DNA from 3 places in the Rhizobium sp. AB2/73 genome. Region 1 is predicted to be linked to each of the others. Evidence: predicted binding sites of a transcription regulator. Region 1 holds the regulator's gene; each other region holds the start of a gene.
The links. The regulator LexA, encoded in region 1, represses DNA repair genes until DNA is damaged. The targets are predictions, from matches to a motif close to TGTTCNNNNTGTGTTCNG.

Region 1 (4,738 bases):
GATAATGTCGGTGATTGCGGTCATGATAGTTTCCTGCTCGCTGGTTTATAAATCGATTTAAATCGTATTAGTCGAAGGCGCGGAAATTACAATGGCGATCCGCGCCGCGATTTGGCACTCCTGCAGGCCCGTAACGTAAATTCATGTCAGCCTGTTGAATGCCGGCTACGTTTCAAGCCTTGGCGATGGCGTCGAAGGCCAGCAGCTTCTCCAGAAGCCGTGGCATATCCTTCAGATAGACCATGTTCGGGCCGTCGGACGGTGCATTGTCGGGATCCTCATGCGTCTCGACGAAAAGACCGGCAACGCCGACGGCGACGGCCGCGCGCGCCAGTGTCTCGACGAAGCGGCGGTCGCCGCCGGTCGAGCCGCCCTGCCCGCCAGGCTGCTGCACGGAATGGGTCGCATCGAAGATGACGGGCGCGCCCATCGCCGCCATGATCGGCAGCGAGCGCATATCCGAGACCAGCGTGTTGTAGCCGAAGGAGGCACCGCGCTCGCAGAGAAGAATATTCCGATTGCCGCTATCGTTCAGCTTGGCAAGCACGTTCTTCATGTCCCATGGCGCCAGGAACTGGCCCTTCTTGACATTGACCACGCGGCCGGTCTTGGCGGCGGCAACCAGAAGATCGGTCTGGCGCGACAGGAAAGCCGGGATCTGCAGGATATCGACCGTCTTGGAAACGATGGCGCACTGCTCTTCCGTGTGGATGTCGGTCAGGACCGGAAAGCCATATTCCTTCTTCAGGTCTTCAAAGACTTCCAGCGCCTTTTCCAGGCCGATGCCACGCTTGCCCGACAGCGATGTGCGGTTCGCCTTGTCGAAGGAGGACTTGTAGACAAGGCCGATGCCGAGCTTGCCGCAGAGTTCCTTCAGGACGCCCGCAACCATGAACGCATGATCGCGGCTTTCCATCTGACAGGGGCCGGCGATAAGCGACAGTTTTGCAGTATTGGAAAAAAGGACCTTGGAGGCACCCTCGCCGACGGTGACTTCGGAATTTGTGCTCATTTTGTCTCCTCAAAGGCGAACAACGCGCCCTCACCGGGCGCCAACCTCGCCAATAGACGATTGTTCTTACGCGTATAGGTGACGCCGTTAGCAGTGAAATGCGACGATGTCACGGAAAGATCGCGCGTCTTGAAAAGGATTGCACGTGCCCTGAGTCCCGGATCGTCAGCAGAAACAGGCAGGTCATAGAAGGCCTCCATGCCTTCCGGCGTCAAAATCTCGAGATCGGCGTTAGCTGCCTTGACGGTCAAACCGAAGGAATGCTCCGTTATTTGTGGGTTGCCGACAACGTCTTCAAAGAAGCGGCGATAGGCTGATGGCTGCGGCGCGGAAAGCGCCACGCGCGCGATGCCGGTCACCCCGTTTTCATGGCGCTCCAGCACGCTTCTGTCAGCCGGAAGGGGATTGATGCGTTGACAGCAGAAGGCGAGAAAATCCGGCGCACGCAGATCAGCGGCAAAGGCAAGACGAAAGCCGGCTGTGGTTTCGGTGCCGTCCGGCATCTTCATGGGACGGGAGAAATCCAGCATCTGTCCCGCAGAAATCGCCGCCTCTTTGAAGCGCTTGTCATCCGCCACCGCATCATCCGTACCGAATACCACGGTCGAAAAGCCATTTTCGCCGACCCGGAAGCGATAAGCCTGGTCACGAGCAACGAAAACGTTGCCATCCAAGATGCTCTTCTCGCACTGCTCCGTCGATGCCACGCCCAGAGGCTCTAAATAGGTTTTATCGGCAAGAAAGACGCAGGCATTCTGTGTGCCAAAGGGATGGCGCGCATCCGGAGCCACCGTAAAACCGAGCTTGCCGAGGCGCTCGCGCGCCAAAGCGATGTCGACGGTTGGCAGCACGAGGTGATCCAGCGGATGCGGAGACGAAATCATGGCTTCTCCCGTTTGCTTGTGGCAGCAGATTTGCGCCCATCCCCCGCGCAATTCAAGATGGAAGCATGGAACACCCGGAGCACACGACATGGATCGAAGGCAATCTCGCAAACGTGATTGCCGATTCTCTCCCATGGCCGGCTCATGCAGCCGCGCGGCCTGTTCATCCAAATGCTCGGCGCACGGGCTGAACAACAAAGTCCTGGAAGCGAGTAGAACGGCATTTCTCTTATTTTTCTGCAGGTTAACGGAGATATAGCGCGCCGATGTTCCGAGCCGATCCATTCGCAAATGGCAATTATTTAACTGACCTCACAAGGCTTTACCGAAATTTAAGCACTTGCGGAACACATATGGAACATATAGTGTCCGTTCTGGATTTGTTTCGCAGCTTTTCTTGATTCTGGGGTTCCAAGACGATGTTGACGCGCAAGCAGCAGGAACTGCTTCTCTTCATTCATGAACGCATGAAGGAATCCGGTGTTCCGCCATCCTTCGACGAGATGAAGGATGCATTGGATCTGGCATCGAAATCCGGCATCCATCGCCTGATCACGGCGCTGGAGGAGCGGGGCTTCATCCGTCGGCTGCCGAACCGGGCCAGAGCGCTCGAAGTCATCAAGCTTCCCGACGCCTATAATTCGAGCCTGCAGCAGCGCCGCGGCTTTTCACCGAGCGTTATCGAGGGCAGCCTCGGCAAGCCGCAGCCCGTTGCCCCGCCCGCTCCGTCGAAGGTGGCAAATGACGATCACAATAGCTCGGCATCGGTGCCGGTGATGGGCCGCATCGCTGCCGGCGTTCCGATCTCAGCCATCCAGAACAATACGCACGATATTACCGTTCCCGCCGACATGCTCGGATCCGGCGAACATTATGCGCTTGAAGTTCGAGGGGATTCGATGATCGATGCCGGAATTTTCGACGGCGACACGGTCATCATCCGCAATTCGACGACGGCTAATCCCGGCGATATCGTCGTTGCACTCGTCGACGACGAAGAAGCGACGCTGAAGCGCTTCCGCCGCAAGGGTGCCTCCATCGCGCTGGAAGCCGCAAACCCGGCCTATGAAACCCGCATCTTCGGACCGGACCGCGTCAAAGTTCAAGGCAAGCTCGTTGGCCTTATTCGTCGCTATCACTGACCGGTGAATTGTCGACGGCGGGTGACGCTGGCGCAATTGGCGCGTCGAATTTGCCGGTGCGCCAATCATAGGTTCGATGCCTGGTCCACGGACGCTGCGGATCCTCGAATGCGGCTGAGATAATGGGCTTGTCTGCGGTAAGCGCCATTTCGATGGAGCCGGTTTTGCGCAATGTCGCACCGGTTATGAGCATCGCTCCGGAACGGCAATGGTCGAGCCGTAGCCGGATTGGCGTCACGATAATGTTCCCCGTGTCGCAAGCCGCGGGCAGGTAGGCCGCGTTTTCGATAGTGACCAATATCGCGCCGTTTTCAAGCATGGCCGCGCACCATGCTCCTTTCTGGCAGGCGAAACTGCCCTGCATGGTACGGTCCAAGGCCTCCTCCATTGCGACGCGGACCGCCTTCTGTTCTTCACTGTTCAATCGCTTATAACGATCTGCCTTACCGATTTGTGGAAGTCGGCTGTCAGCCGGGAGCATAGTCGGAGGCTGATGGTCCGCCGCGACCAGTGCCTTTTGCCATTGTTCGAAAATGAAGGCCTGCGGTCTCTCGCGATTGGTCGCGAGTATATCGTCCTGGCGCAACGCGACCAGGACGCCATCTTCGGAGATCATCAGGTCGGGTTTCGGTACGCCAGGTCCGAATGCCGCCAAGCCCATGGACAAGAGCGATAATAGCAGGCCCAGATGGCGAAGCCGGGTCCGCAATATGCTCATGATCAGGAAGCCGATAATGAATGTCGGCATCAGCCAGGCCGGCTGGCGACCGAAGGTAATATCGCCTCCCCAACCGGCTACGGTTCTTGCGATCATGATAACGAGTTCCAGTCCCTCTCCGGTGACTTTCCAGAAAGGCCCGTCGAGACCGAGCGGCATGAGCAGCATCGCCGCCATGCCGAATGGCATGACGATGAAGGAGACGATGGGCATAGCGGCGAGATTGGCAGCAAGCCCATATGTCGCCAATCGGTGAAAATGCTCGATCGAGAAGATAGCGGTCGATGCGCCACCGATGAACGAAGTCGACGTCACGCCTGCGAAGAAACGCGTGACGAACAATAGCGGACTTAGTACACGGAGGCGCGGCAGGATGTTTTCACGATGCCGCCGCCGTTTCCAGAGCGAATAGCCCGACACCAGCGCCAGCGTTGCGGCATAAGACATCTGGAAGCTCGGGCCGAGCACTTGCGACGGCGACAGTACAAGAATGACAATGGCAGAAAGTGCGACGTTGCGCAGACTGATCGATGGCCGATCGAAAAGCACGGCCACAAGCATGATCGCCATCATGATGAAGGCACGCTCGGCAGACACGCCGAAGCCGGAGATGAGATAATAGGCCGTAACAGTGAGAAGCGCGCCGAGGGCTGCGAACTTCTTGGTCGGCCAAGCCTGCGCGACACCGGGAAACAGGCTGAACAGATATCGCAGACCGACATAGAAGATGCCGGCCGATAGCGCCATGTTGAGGCCGGAAATTGCAATGATGTGGGTCAGGCCGGCAATTCGCAGGGCTTCGGTCGTATCCTTCGAGATCGCACGTCGCTCATCGGTGACAAGCGCCGCTGCAAAGGCGCCGGTATCTCCCGGCAAGGTTTGCCTGATCCTGTCGCCTATGCTGTTGCGCAGGCCGGCGAGCCAGATATCGGCCATATCCATCAGAGAACCGGCGGCATTATCACCGGCCGGAGACAATAAT
Region 2 (4,738 bases), 2.0 Mb from region 1:
GGATGATCTTGCGATCTGCCTCGCCCTTGCTTCCCGATCGGGAAGAAAAGTGTGATCTGAGACAAATCTTCCTGTACGGTAAGCCGCGTTAGGAGATGCTCTATGTTCAGGTCTGCACGCGATTTCGGCGCCGCTGTCCGGGAGAAACGCAAGCTCCTCGGTTGGACCCAGACCGAGCTTGCCGCCCGGTCCGGCACGGGCGAGCGCTTTATCGTTGAGCTCGAATCCGGCAAGCCAAGCTGCCAGCTTGAAAAGTCTCTCATCGTCGCGCGCACTGTCGGCATCGAGATCGGTGATCTTAGGACAGCCCAAGCCGCCCCGGCCTCGCCTGACGATGGCCTGGACTTCCTGCCGACCTTCGGTGACAGTCGATGACGACGATCTTCTACGAAGCCCTTCCCCGTTGCCCTAGCTGGCAGAGAGTGAACACAGCCATGGCGGAGACGGGTCCCTTTTCGGCATGAAAAAAGCCGGGCACAAGGCCCGGCTTCGAAACGCGAAATAGTGATGAAATCGATCAGGCGGCCCAGGGGCGCGATGCGGCGTTCGACTTTTCGAAATTGTCGATCGCGGAGGATTTTTCCAGCGTCAGGCCGATATCGTCTAGGCCGTTCAGCAGGCAGTGACGCTTGAACTCGTCAAGTTCGAACTTCAGTGAGCCGCCGTCCGGGCCGGTGATTTCGAGGTTTTCCAGATCGACCGTCAGAATGGCGTTGGAGCCGCGCGATGCGTCGTCCATCAGCTTATCGAGGTCTTCCTGGCTAACCTTGATCGGCAGGATGCCGTTCTTGAAGCAGTTGTTGTAGAAGATGTCGGCGAAGCTCGTCGAGATGACGCAGCGGATGCCGAAATCGAGCAGTGCCCAGGGCGCATGCTCGCGCGAGGAGCCGCAGCCGAAATTGTCGCCGGCAACGAGGATCTTGGCGTTCTGATAGGCCGGCTTGTTCAGCACGAAATCCGGGTTCGGAGAACCGTCTTCATTGTAGCGAGCTTCAGCGAAAAGGCCCTTGCCAAGACCCGTGCGCTTGATGGTCTTCAGATAATCCTTCGGGATGATCATGTCGGTATCGACATTGACGACCGGGAGGGGTGCTGCGACACCGGTCAACTTCACGAACTTGTCCATGGGGTCCTGCCTTCATTTTCGTCTAAGCACGAATTATCCTGCCAATAGAGCAAATCCGGCCCGAAATGAAGGAGAATCTTGGAAATGCTCTCAAACGCGGCCGTTTGCACGCTTTGCCCTTCAGCACGTGGCCTGAATTGGACACATGATCAAGGGATCCGGCAATAGGTCGCCCTGCCCTGTTTCAATCTCAGAGATCGATGATCGTGCCGCGACCGTCGTTCCAGATGCGCATCTCGCGCTGGCCGTTCGTCTTCGCCTTGGCGCGCACCGGTGCCGGCTTCATGCGCAGCGAAATCGCCCGGGCCGCCATCAGCACGGTCAGTATAGCACCGACAGCAAGCGTGACCGAAACGGTCAGCAGCGCCATGGCTGCAAACACGGTGATACCGGCAAGCGCGATGAACAGGGAACGGATATTCTGCATGGTCGAGACCTCTCTACACCAAGCAATGTGGTCTTCATCTCTGTCATCTGCAAGAGGAGCATGGCTTTTTGTTGACTTGCCTGCCGATTAAAAGCGCGGCAAAACGGCACAATGATCCAATCTGCGAGCCAAAACCCCCCTTCCCGTCCCGCCCGTCTGCGCCGCTCGGTCTTGAGCGTTCCCGCCATCAATCGACGCGCGCTGGACAAGCTTTCGAGTCTCGATTGCGACGCCGTCATTTTCGATCTCGAGGATTCCGTTTCGCCGGAGAAAAAGGCCGAGGCGCGGGAGAATCTGCGGGCCTTCTTTGTCGCCTCCCCGCTTCCCGGCAAGGAGCGGATCATCCGCATCAATGCGCTTTCCTCGAACTTCGGTGCCGAGGACATGGCGCTGGTCGTGGAGCTGGAGCCGGATGCGGTGCTGCTGCCGAAGGTGGATGAGCCGCAGGATGTGACTGGTGTCAGTGACCGGCTTGCGGAAGCCGATGCGCCGGAAGACTTGCGCATCTGGGCGATGATCGAGACGCCGCGCGGCATCCTGAATGCGGCCGCGATCGCCGAGGCTGGCCGCACGGCCGGCAGCCGGCTCGATTGTTTCGTCGTCGGCCTCAACGATCTCAGGAAGGAAACGGGCGTCCTGCCGCAGCCCGGCCGTCCCTATCTCGTGCCCTGGCTGATGCAGGTGATATTGGCCGTCAGCGCTTACGGCCTCGAGGCCATCGACAGCGTCTTCAACAATTTCAAGGATACCGAAGAATTCGCGGCAGAATGCGGCCAGGGGGTTGCCATGGGCTTTGCCGGCAAGATGCTGATCCATCCGAGCCAGATCGAAGCCGCCAACCGGCATTTTGGCCCTGACAAGGCCGCTGTTGCCGAGGCGGAATCCATCATCGCCGCCTTCGCCGCACCGGATGCCGCCACTCTCAATGTCGTGACCCTCAACGGACGGATGGTGGAGCGGCTGCATCTTGTCCAAGCGGAAAGACTCGTCCATAAAGCTCACCTAATCGCGCAGCGCTCTTCGGGCGTTGCCGCAGCGCCCCGTAGCGATGTCTGATTGCCAAATACAAGAAAGATGCCTTGATGAAACTCTACCGCTTTCTCACCGGCCCCGATGACGCATCCTTCTGTCACAAGGTGAGCGCGGCGTTGAACAAGGGCTGGGAGTTGTACGGTTCACCGACCTATGGTTTCAATTCTGCGAGCGGTCGGATGGAATGCGGCCAGGCCGTCGTCAAGGACGTAGCCGGCAAGGATTACGATCCGGATATGAAGCTTTCCGAGCAGTAAGCGCCGGCTGAAATTCTCATTCTTCCCGACCGTCTTGCGGCCGGGACCGATATCAGCGATCCGTCGCTTCCTCGGCACTTGCCTCGATGCGCTCCATATCCTCGTCGCTCAGGCCGAAATGGTGGCCGATTTCGTGGATCAGGACATGGGTGATGATGTCGCCGAGGGTTTCTTCGTTCTCAGCCCAGTAATCGATGATCGGCCGGCGATAGAGGCGGATCTTGTTGGGCATGTCTCCCGTCTGGGCGGTGAAGCGCTCCGAGATGCCGCGGCCTTCGAAGAGGCCGAGCAGGTCGAAGGGCGTTTCCAGCGCCATGTCCTCGAATACCTCGTCATCCGGGAAATCTTCGATGAGGATGACGAGATCACCGGTGAGCGAACGGAATTCGTCTGGCAGGTGACTGTAAGCCTCCATTGCCAGGGATTCGAATGTACTGATGGAGGGCGAGTGGCGATCCCGCCAATCTTCGCTCTGGTCGACGCGAGCCATGAATATTCCTTCCTTGGCTGGTCATATAGAGACTTTACGCCGCTTTTACGAGTGTAGATTGCGGCAGAGGAATATTTTCTCATGAAATGGTGTTGACTCTTTCTCCGAGCTCTGGAATCCATAAGAACATAACAGGAACATTATCGATCTGGAGTGAACGTCATGGCCGAGGCTGCCGTGGCGCGGGAAACGCTTTTCGCCCTGCGTGAAACCATTGCCCGACTGGAAGGCAGGCCGATTCCGGCACTGGCGGCTGCGGCGCATGAAACGCTGGCAGACAAGCCGGCGAGGCAGATGGCGGGTATTGCGAAATCCCTGCCTATCCAGCCTACGCGTGAACAATCGTTCCTTCCGATCGGTGTCGACGAGCTCGATGCGGCGCTGCAAGGGGGTTTGCCGCTCGATGCGCTGACGGAAATCCGTTCGCTCGGCCTCCGCGATGCCGGTGTGGCGAGCGGTTTTGCCCTGGCGCTTGCCGCGCGGCTGCATGCGCAAGCTTTGGACACGGTCGCGGCCAAGTCTCCGGTTCTGTGGATCGGCGATACGGTCGCGACGATGGAGGTTGGCCTGCCCTATGCCATCGGCATCAGCGATTTCGGGCTGGAGCCTCAGGCTTTTCTGCAGGCGTCGCCCCGCAAGCTGGAGGATGCGCTCTGGGTCGCGGAGGCGGCGCTTGGCAGTGCTGCCTTTGCCGTCGTCATTTTGGAAGTACGCGGCAATCCCGCCCGTTTCGGCCTGACCGAAAGCCGGCGGCTGGCGTTGAGGGCCAAGGCGGCGGGGCGGCCCTTGTTTCTGTTGCGACAGGGAGGCGAGGAGGAAGCAAGCAGCGCCCTCTTCCGCTTTTCCGTCGAACCCGCGCCGGCGCAGGCGCGGCCCCTGCCGGACGGATCGGTGCTTGGCGGCAGCATCGGTCATCCGGCCTTTCGTCTGACCTTGGAAAAGAGCCGAAACCCGGCGCCTCTTTCCATAACCTTGGAGTGGAATGCCCATGACCGCCGCTTTGCCCCTGTCTCCGATGTTCAGCACCCTGCCTTTCCCGGCGAACACGCAGCGCATTCTGGCGCTGACCTTTCCGCATCTGCCGACCGACCGCATCGCGCGCAAGCGCTGGGGTCTGTCTTGGCGTTCGACAGGCAGGCTTGAAACGCCGCCGCTCGCCTGTGCCGGCAAGCTCAACAATGCCATGCGGCTGACCGCGCTCAACGAACGGGCTGAAATGATCGGCTTGAAACGGGGGCAGGGCGTGGCCGAGGCGAAGGCGATCTGTCCCGATCTCGATGTCGCCGAGGAGGATCCGGCGGCGGATCGCAAGCTTCTGGAAGCGATCGCCGACTGGTGCGACCGTTATACGCCGCTGGTGGCGATCGACGGCAAGGACGGGCTGTTTCTCGACATTACCGGCTGCG
Region 3 (4,738 bases), 1.2 Mb from region 1:
GCGTCGACTTCCGCGGCGGTATCCAGATGTCGGTCAAGACCAAGGACGCGGCCGATCTGGCGACGTTCCGCGAGGGCCTGAACACGCTCGGCCTCGGCGAAATCGCACTGCAGTCCTTCGGCGACAATAACAGCCTCCTTGTCCGCGCCCAGCGCCAGGACGGCGGCGAAGAGGCGCAGACGGCGGCAGTGACCAAGCTCAAAGCCGAAATCGTCAAGATCGACCCGAGCGCGACCATCGAAGGCACCGATGTCATCGGTCCGAAGGTTTCGGGCGAGCTTGCCTGGGCCGGCATCCTGTCGGTCGTGATCGCCAGCCTGGCGATGCTGTTCTACATCTGGTATCGCTTCGAATGGCCGTTCGCGGTCGGCGCCATCGTGACGCTGGTGCTCGACGTCACCAAGGCGATCGGCTTCTTCGCGATCACCGGCCTCGATTTCAACCTGACGGCCATCGCCGCGATCCTGACGCTTGTGGGATATTCGGTAAACGACAAGGTCGTGGTCTATGACCGCATGCGCGAAAACATGCGGCTCTACAAGTCGATGCCGTTGCGAGATATCATCGACAAGTCGATCAATGAGACCCTGGCGCGAAGCCTATACACCAATGCCACCGCCTTCCTGGCGCTGGTGCCGATGGCAATCTGGGGCGGCAGCGCCGTCTCCAGCTTCGCGATCCCGATGGTGTTCGGCATCCTCGTTGCCGGTGCCTCGTCGGTCTTCATCGCAGCACCGATCCTGCTGTTCCTCGGCGATTGGCGCCGCCGTCACGCCAAGCCGATTGCCAATGATGCGGCATCGACAGACGGCAAATCCGGTAAGGACAACAAGCAGATTCCTGCCGCATAATAAATGAAAAGAGGACATGTCCGGCGTCCGGGCATGTCCTCCACCGCCCTACGAAATCGGCGGCATATGCAAAGGCAAGCCCGGACGCGGCGCCGTAATCTTTTCCACGACACCGTTTTCCTGCTCGCTGACGAGCAGATGCTTGCCGTCGACGGTAAAGGCAATATTAGCTGGGCGCGCGCCGTCCGTACGGATATGACCGGCCATTTTTCCCTCGGCGTCCACCATGGAAATTTCACCCAGGCCGTACATGGCGCAGTAAAGCACGCCGCTGCGATCAAAGGCGAGGCCGGCCGGCCCGCGCAGCGCGTTCACGGCGGGCGATGTCATCGACTGGACAAACATTTCCTGCCTGCCGCCAACGACCTGCCGATAGATTTTTCCAGTCAGTGTTTCACTATAATAGAGCAATCCATCGGCATCGAAGGCAATGCCGCTCGCAAAGAGCAGACCGGCTGCGAGGACACGGATGACCCGCCCCTCAGCCGGATCGATCTGATAGACGCAGCCATTGTAAGCCGCCTTGAAGAAATCGGGATGGATGTGGCCGCCTTCGAGAAGATTGGCAAGACGGATGCCGGAATCAGTCATGTAAAGCAGGCCGTCGGGTCCGAAAGCGAGTGCATTCGGATGCAGAAACGGACCATCCGCGCTACCCTCGATGACTTGCAGGACGCGGCCTTGCGCCGATAATCTGACAAGGGAATTCTCCGGGCCGTTGGCTACCCAGAAACATCCGTCGCCATCGACCGCAATCCCCATCGGCCGGCCGCCGACACGGCAAAGTTCCTGCGGTACGCCGCTTGCGTCGAAAAGTTTCAGACAGCGGCGGCTGGCATCCATTTCCACGGCCGCCAGGCGGCCGTCCGGCAAAGCCACGAGGCCGCTAGGCAGACGCAGCCCGGTGGCAATCGTTTCGTTCATGTTTTGAAACCTTCATTCTACGCATTACGAAGCCCCAAAAACTCAAAATGCTGCGCCGGAATGATACATAAGCACGAAGAAGATCCTTTTCGAGCCGGACGAGTGCAAATCCGGATAAGATTCTTGTGCCAGAGGTCACATCCGCGTGCAGGCCCTGTTCATCTTGACAGGCTTTGGCGATTCGGAACATCCATAGAACGTCCATATATTTTCGCGCTTGCGATTCGCCGCATGCCGCGCTCCGCCTGCCGCCGGAGGTTACTCAGGAGAGTCGATGACCGCCGCCTATCTGGAAAAGCTGAACCCGGAGCAACGGCTGGCGGTGGAACATGGCACGAGCGGTGACGGCCATATTGCCGGGCCGCTGCTCGTCATCGCCGGGGCCGGCTCCGGCAAGACGAATACGCTTGCCCATCGCGTCGCGCATCTGATCGTTAGAGGTGCGGACCCGCGCCGCATCCTGTTGATGACCTTCTCGCGCCGCGCTGCCGCCGAGATGGGCCGCCGCGTCGAGCGGATCTGCCGCGAGGTGCTGGGTGCGAATGCCGGCATTAACGCCGACGCGCTGGCATGGAGCGGCACGTTCCACGGCATCGGTGCACGTCTGCTCAGGGACTATGCCGAGCAGATCGGCATCGATCCGGCCTTCACGATCCACGACCGGGAAGATAGCGCCGACCTGATGAATCTTGCGCGCCATGATCTCGGCTTCTCGAAGACGGAGAACCGCTTCCCGACCAAGGCGACATGCCTTGCGATCTATTCGCGCTCCGTCAATGCGGAAGCGCCGCTCGACAGCGTGCTGCGGGATTACTTCCCGTGGTGCGCCATGTGGGAGCAGCAGCTGCGTGATCTCTTCGCCTCTTATGTCGAGGCGAAACAGGCGCAGAACGTGCTCGATTACGACGACTTGCTGCTCTATTGGGCGCATATGCTGCAAGAGCCGCTGATCGCCGAGGATATCGGCAGCCGCTTCGACCATGTGCTTGTCGACGAATATCAGGACACCAACCGGCTGCAGTCCTCCATTCTGCTGGCTCTCAAGCCCGATGGCCGCGGACTGACCGTCGTCGGTGACGATGCGCAGTCGATCTATTCCTTCCGCGCCGCGACCGTGCGCAACATTCTCGACTTCCCGAAAGCCTTCACGCCCTCGGCCGATATCGTCACGCTCGACCGCAACTACCGTTCGACGCAGCCGATCCTTGCTGCCGCCAACGCTGTAATCGATCTCGCCTCGGAGCGCTTCACCAAGAACCTGCGCACCGAGCGGCAAAGCACGGAACGGCCGCGGCTGGTGACGGTGCGCGACGAGGCCGATCAGGCGCGCTACATCGCCGATCAGATACTGGAAAATCGTGAGGGCGGCGTAAGGCTGAAGCAACAGGCAGTGCTATTCCGCACCTCCAGCCATAGCGGCCCGCTGGAAGTGGAACTCACGCGGCGCAACATTCCCTTCGTCAAATTCGGTGGGCTGAAGTTCCTCGATAGTGCTCATGTCAAGGACATGCTGGCGGCGCTTCGCTTCGCCCAGAACCCGCGCGATCGGGTCGCCGGCTTTCGCCTGATGCAGCTCTTGCCCGGCGTCGGTCCCTCCACGGCACAGCGCGTGCTCGACCAGATCGGCGAAGAGGCAAGTCCGATTACGGCGCTCACCGAACTGCCGCCGCCACCGCGCACGGGAGACGACTGGACCGCTTTCGTCGAGACGATGCGCGAGGTCAAAAGCGGCAAGGCCGGCTGGCCGGCGGAAATCGGCCTCGTTCGCCAATGGTACGAGCCACATCTGGAACGCGCGCATGAGGATGCCGCGACCCGCCAGGCGGATCTCGTCCAGCTCGAACAGATCGCCGCGGGTTACGGCTCGCGCGAGCGCTTCCTCACGGAACTGACGCTCGATCCGCCTGACGCCACGAGCGATCAGGCCGGCGTGCCACTGCTTGACGAGGACTATCTGATACTCTCGACCATCCATTCCGCCAAGGGTCAGGAATGGACGAAGGTCTTCATCCTGAACGCCGTCGACGGCTGCATCCCCGCCGATCTCGCCGTCGGATCGTCCGCGGAGATCGAAGAAGAGCGCCGGCTGCTCTATGTCGCGATGACCAGAGCGAAGGACAATCTCGATCTTGTCATTCCGCAGCGCTTCTTCGTGCACGGTCAACATGCGCAGGGCGACAAGCATGTGTTTGCCTCGCGCACCCGTTTCATTCCCGCGACCTTGCTGCAGTTTTTCGAGGTCTGCGGCTGGCCGCAGGCACGGGCTGAAAGCGCGGCCGCTATCCGGGCGCGGGAGGTACGCGTCGATGTGGGAGCGCGGATGCGGGGTATGTGGCGGTGAGTTTGGCGGTTGTGAGCAGCAGGTCAGGCATGTTTTGTGATGCCGCCTCTTTGTGCGTGTCCCCTCACCCTAGCCCTCTCCCCTTGTGGGCAGGGCTATCGCATATGGAGGCGGATGAGCACCATAAGCTCCTTCTCCCCTTGGGGAGAAGGTGGCCCGAAGGGTCGGATGAGGGGGTTATCGATTTGAATTCATGGATTTTGGTGGTCTTGGCGGGCACCCCCTCATCCGCCTGGCGGCACCTTCTCCCCGCTGGGGAGAAGGGGGACGGCGGTGATCTCCGCTCATATGCGATACCCCTGCCGCCTGCGGAGAGAGGGTCGGGGTGAAGGGCAGCCCTGCCCCGTCTGACCATCCGGCAATCCTCACTTCGCCTCGCGAAATATCTCGATGATCGCCGAAAAATCGCGACCGCCATTGCCGAGCTTTTCGAAGAGCGCGTAAAGTTGCGCCGCCTCCGCGCCCAGGGGCGTCGATGCACCGCTCGACAGAGCTGCCTCCTGCGACAGGCGCAGGTCCTTGAGCATCAGAGCTGTCGCAAAGCCGGGCTTGTAGTCGTTATTGGCGGGCGAGGTTGGTACCGGGCCAGGCACCGGGCAGTAAGTATTGATCGACCAGCATT

Region 2: a site for LexA is predicted at 3,455-3,472, ahead of I8E17_RS16785 (metallopeptidase family protein). Genes of this name have one in related genera too.
Region 3: a site for LexA is predicted at 1,958-1,975, ahead of I8E17_RS01155 (ATP-dependent helicase). Genes of this name have one in related genera too.

What each region holds. Positions count from the first base shown of each region.
Region 1 covers NZ_CP067071.1:1,388,861-1,393,598, reverse strand. The annotation lists gene eno (phosphopyruvate hydratase) at 1-24, opposite strand, end outside; gene kdsA (3-deoxy-8-phosphooctulonate synthase) at 173-1,012, opposite strand; gene I8E17_RS07025 (VOC family protein) at 1,009-1,896, opposite strand; gene lexA (transcriptional repressor LexA) at 2,316-3,038, shown strand; gene I8E17_RS07015 (ComEC/Rec2 family competence protein) at 3,019-4,738, opposite strand, start outside.
Region 2 covers NZ_CP067071.1:3,416,405-3,421,142, reverse strand. The annotation lists gene I8E17_RS16810 (helix-turn-helix domain-containing protein) at 103-375, shown strand; gene leuD (3-isopropylmalate dehydratase small subunit) at 518-1,126, opposite strand; gene I8E17_RS16800 (hypothetical protein) at 1,317-1,553, opposite strand; gene I8E17_RS16795 (CoA ester lyase) at 1,665-2,609, shown strand; gene I8E17_RS16790 (DUF1737 domain-containing protein) at 2,636-2,842, shown strand; gene I8E17_RS16785 (metallopeptidase family protein) at 2,895-3,332, opposite strand; gene I8E17_RS16780 (hypothetical protein) at 3,495-4,475, shown strand; gene I8E17_RS16775 (DNA polymerase Y family protein) at 4,516-4,738, shown strand, end outside.
Region 3 covers NZ_CP067071.1:215,561-220,298, reverse strand. The annotation lists gene secD (protein translocase subunit SecD) at 1-851, shown strand, start outside; gene I8E17_RS01160 (SMP-30/gluconolactonase/LRE family protein) at 900-1,775, opposite strand; gene I8E17_RS01155 (ATP-dependent helicase) at 2,050-4,116, shown strand; gene mmsB (3-hydroxyisobutyrate dehydrogenase) at 4,482-4,738, opposite strand, start outside.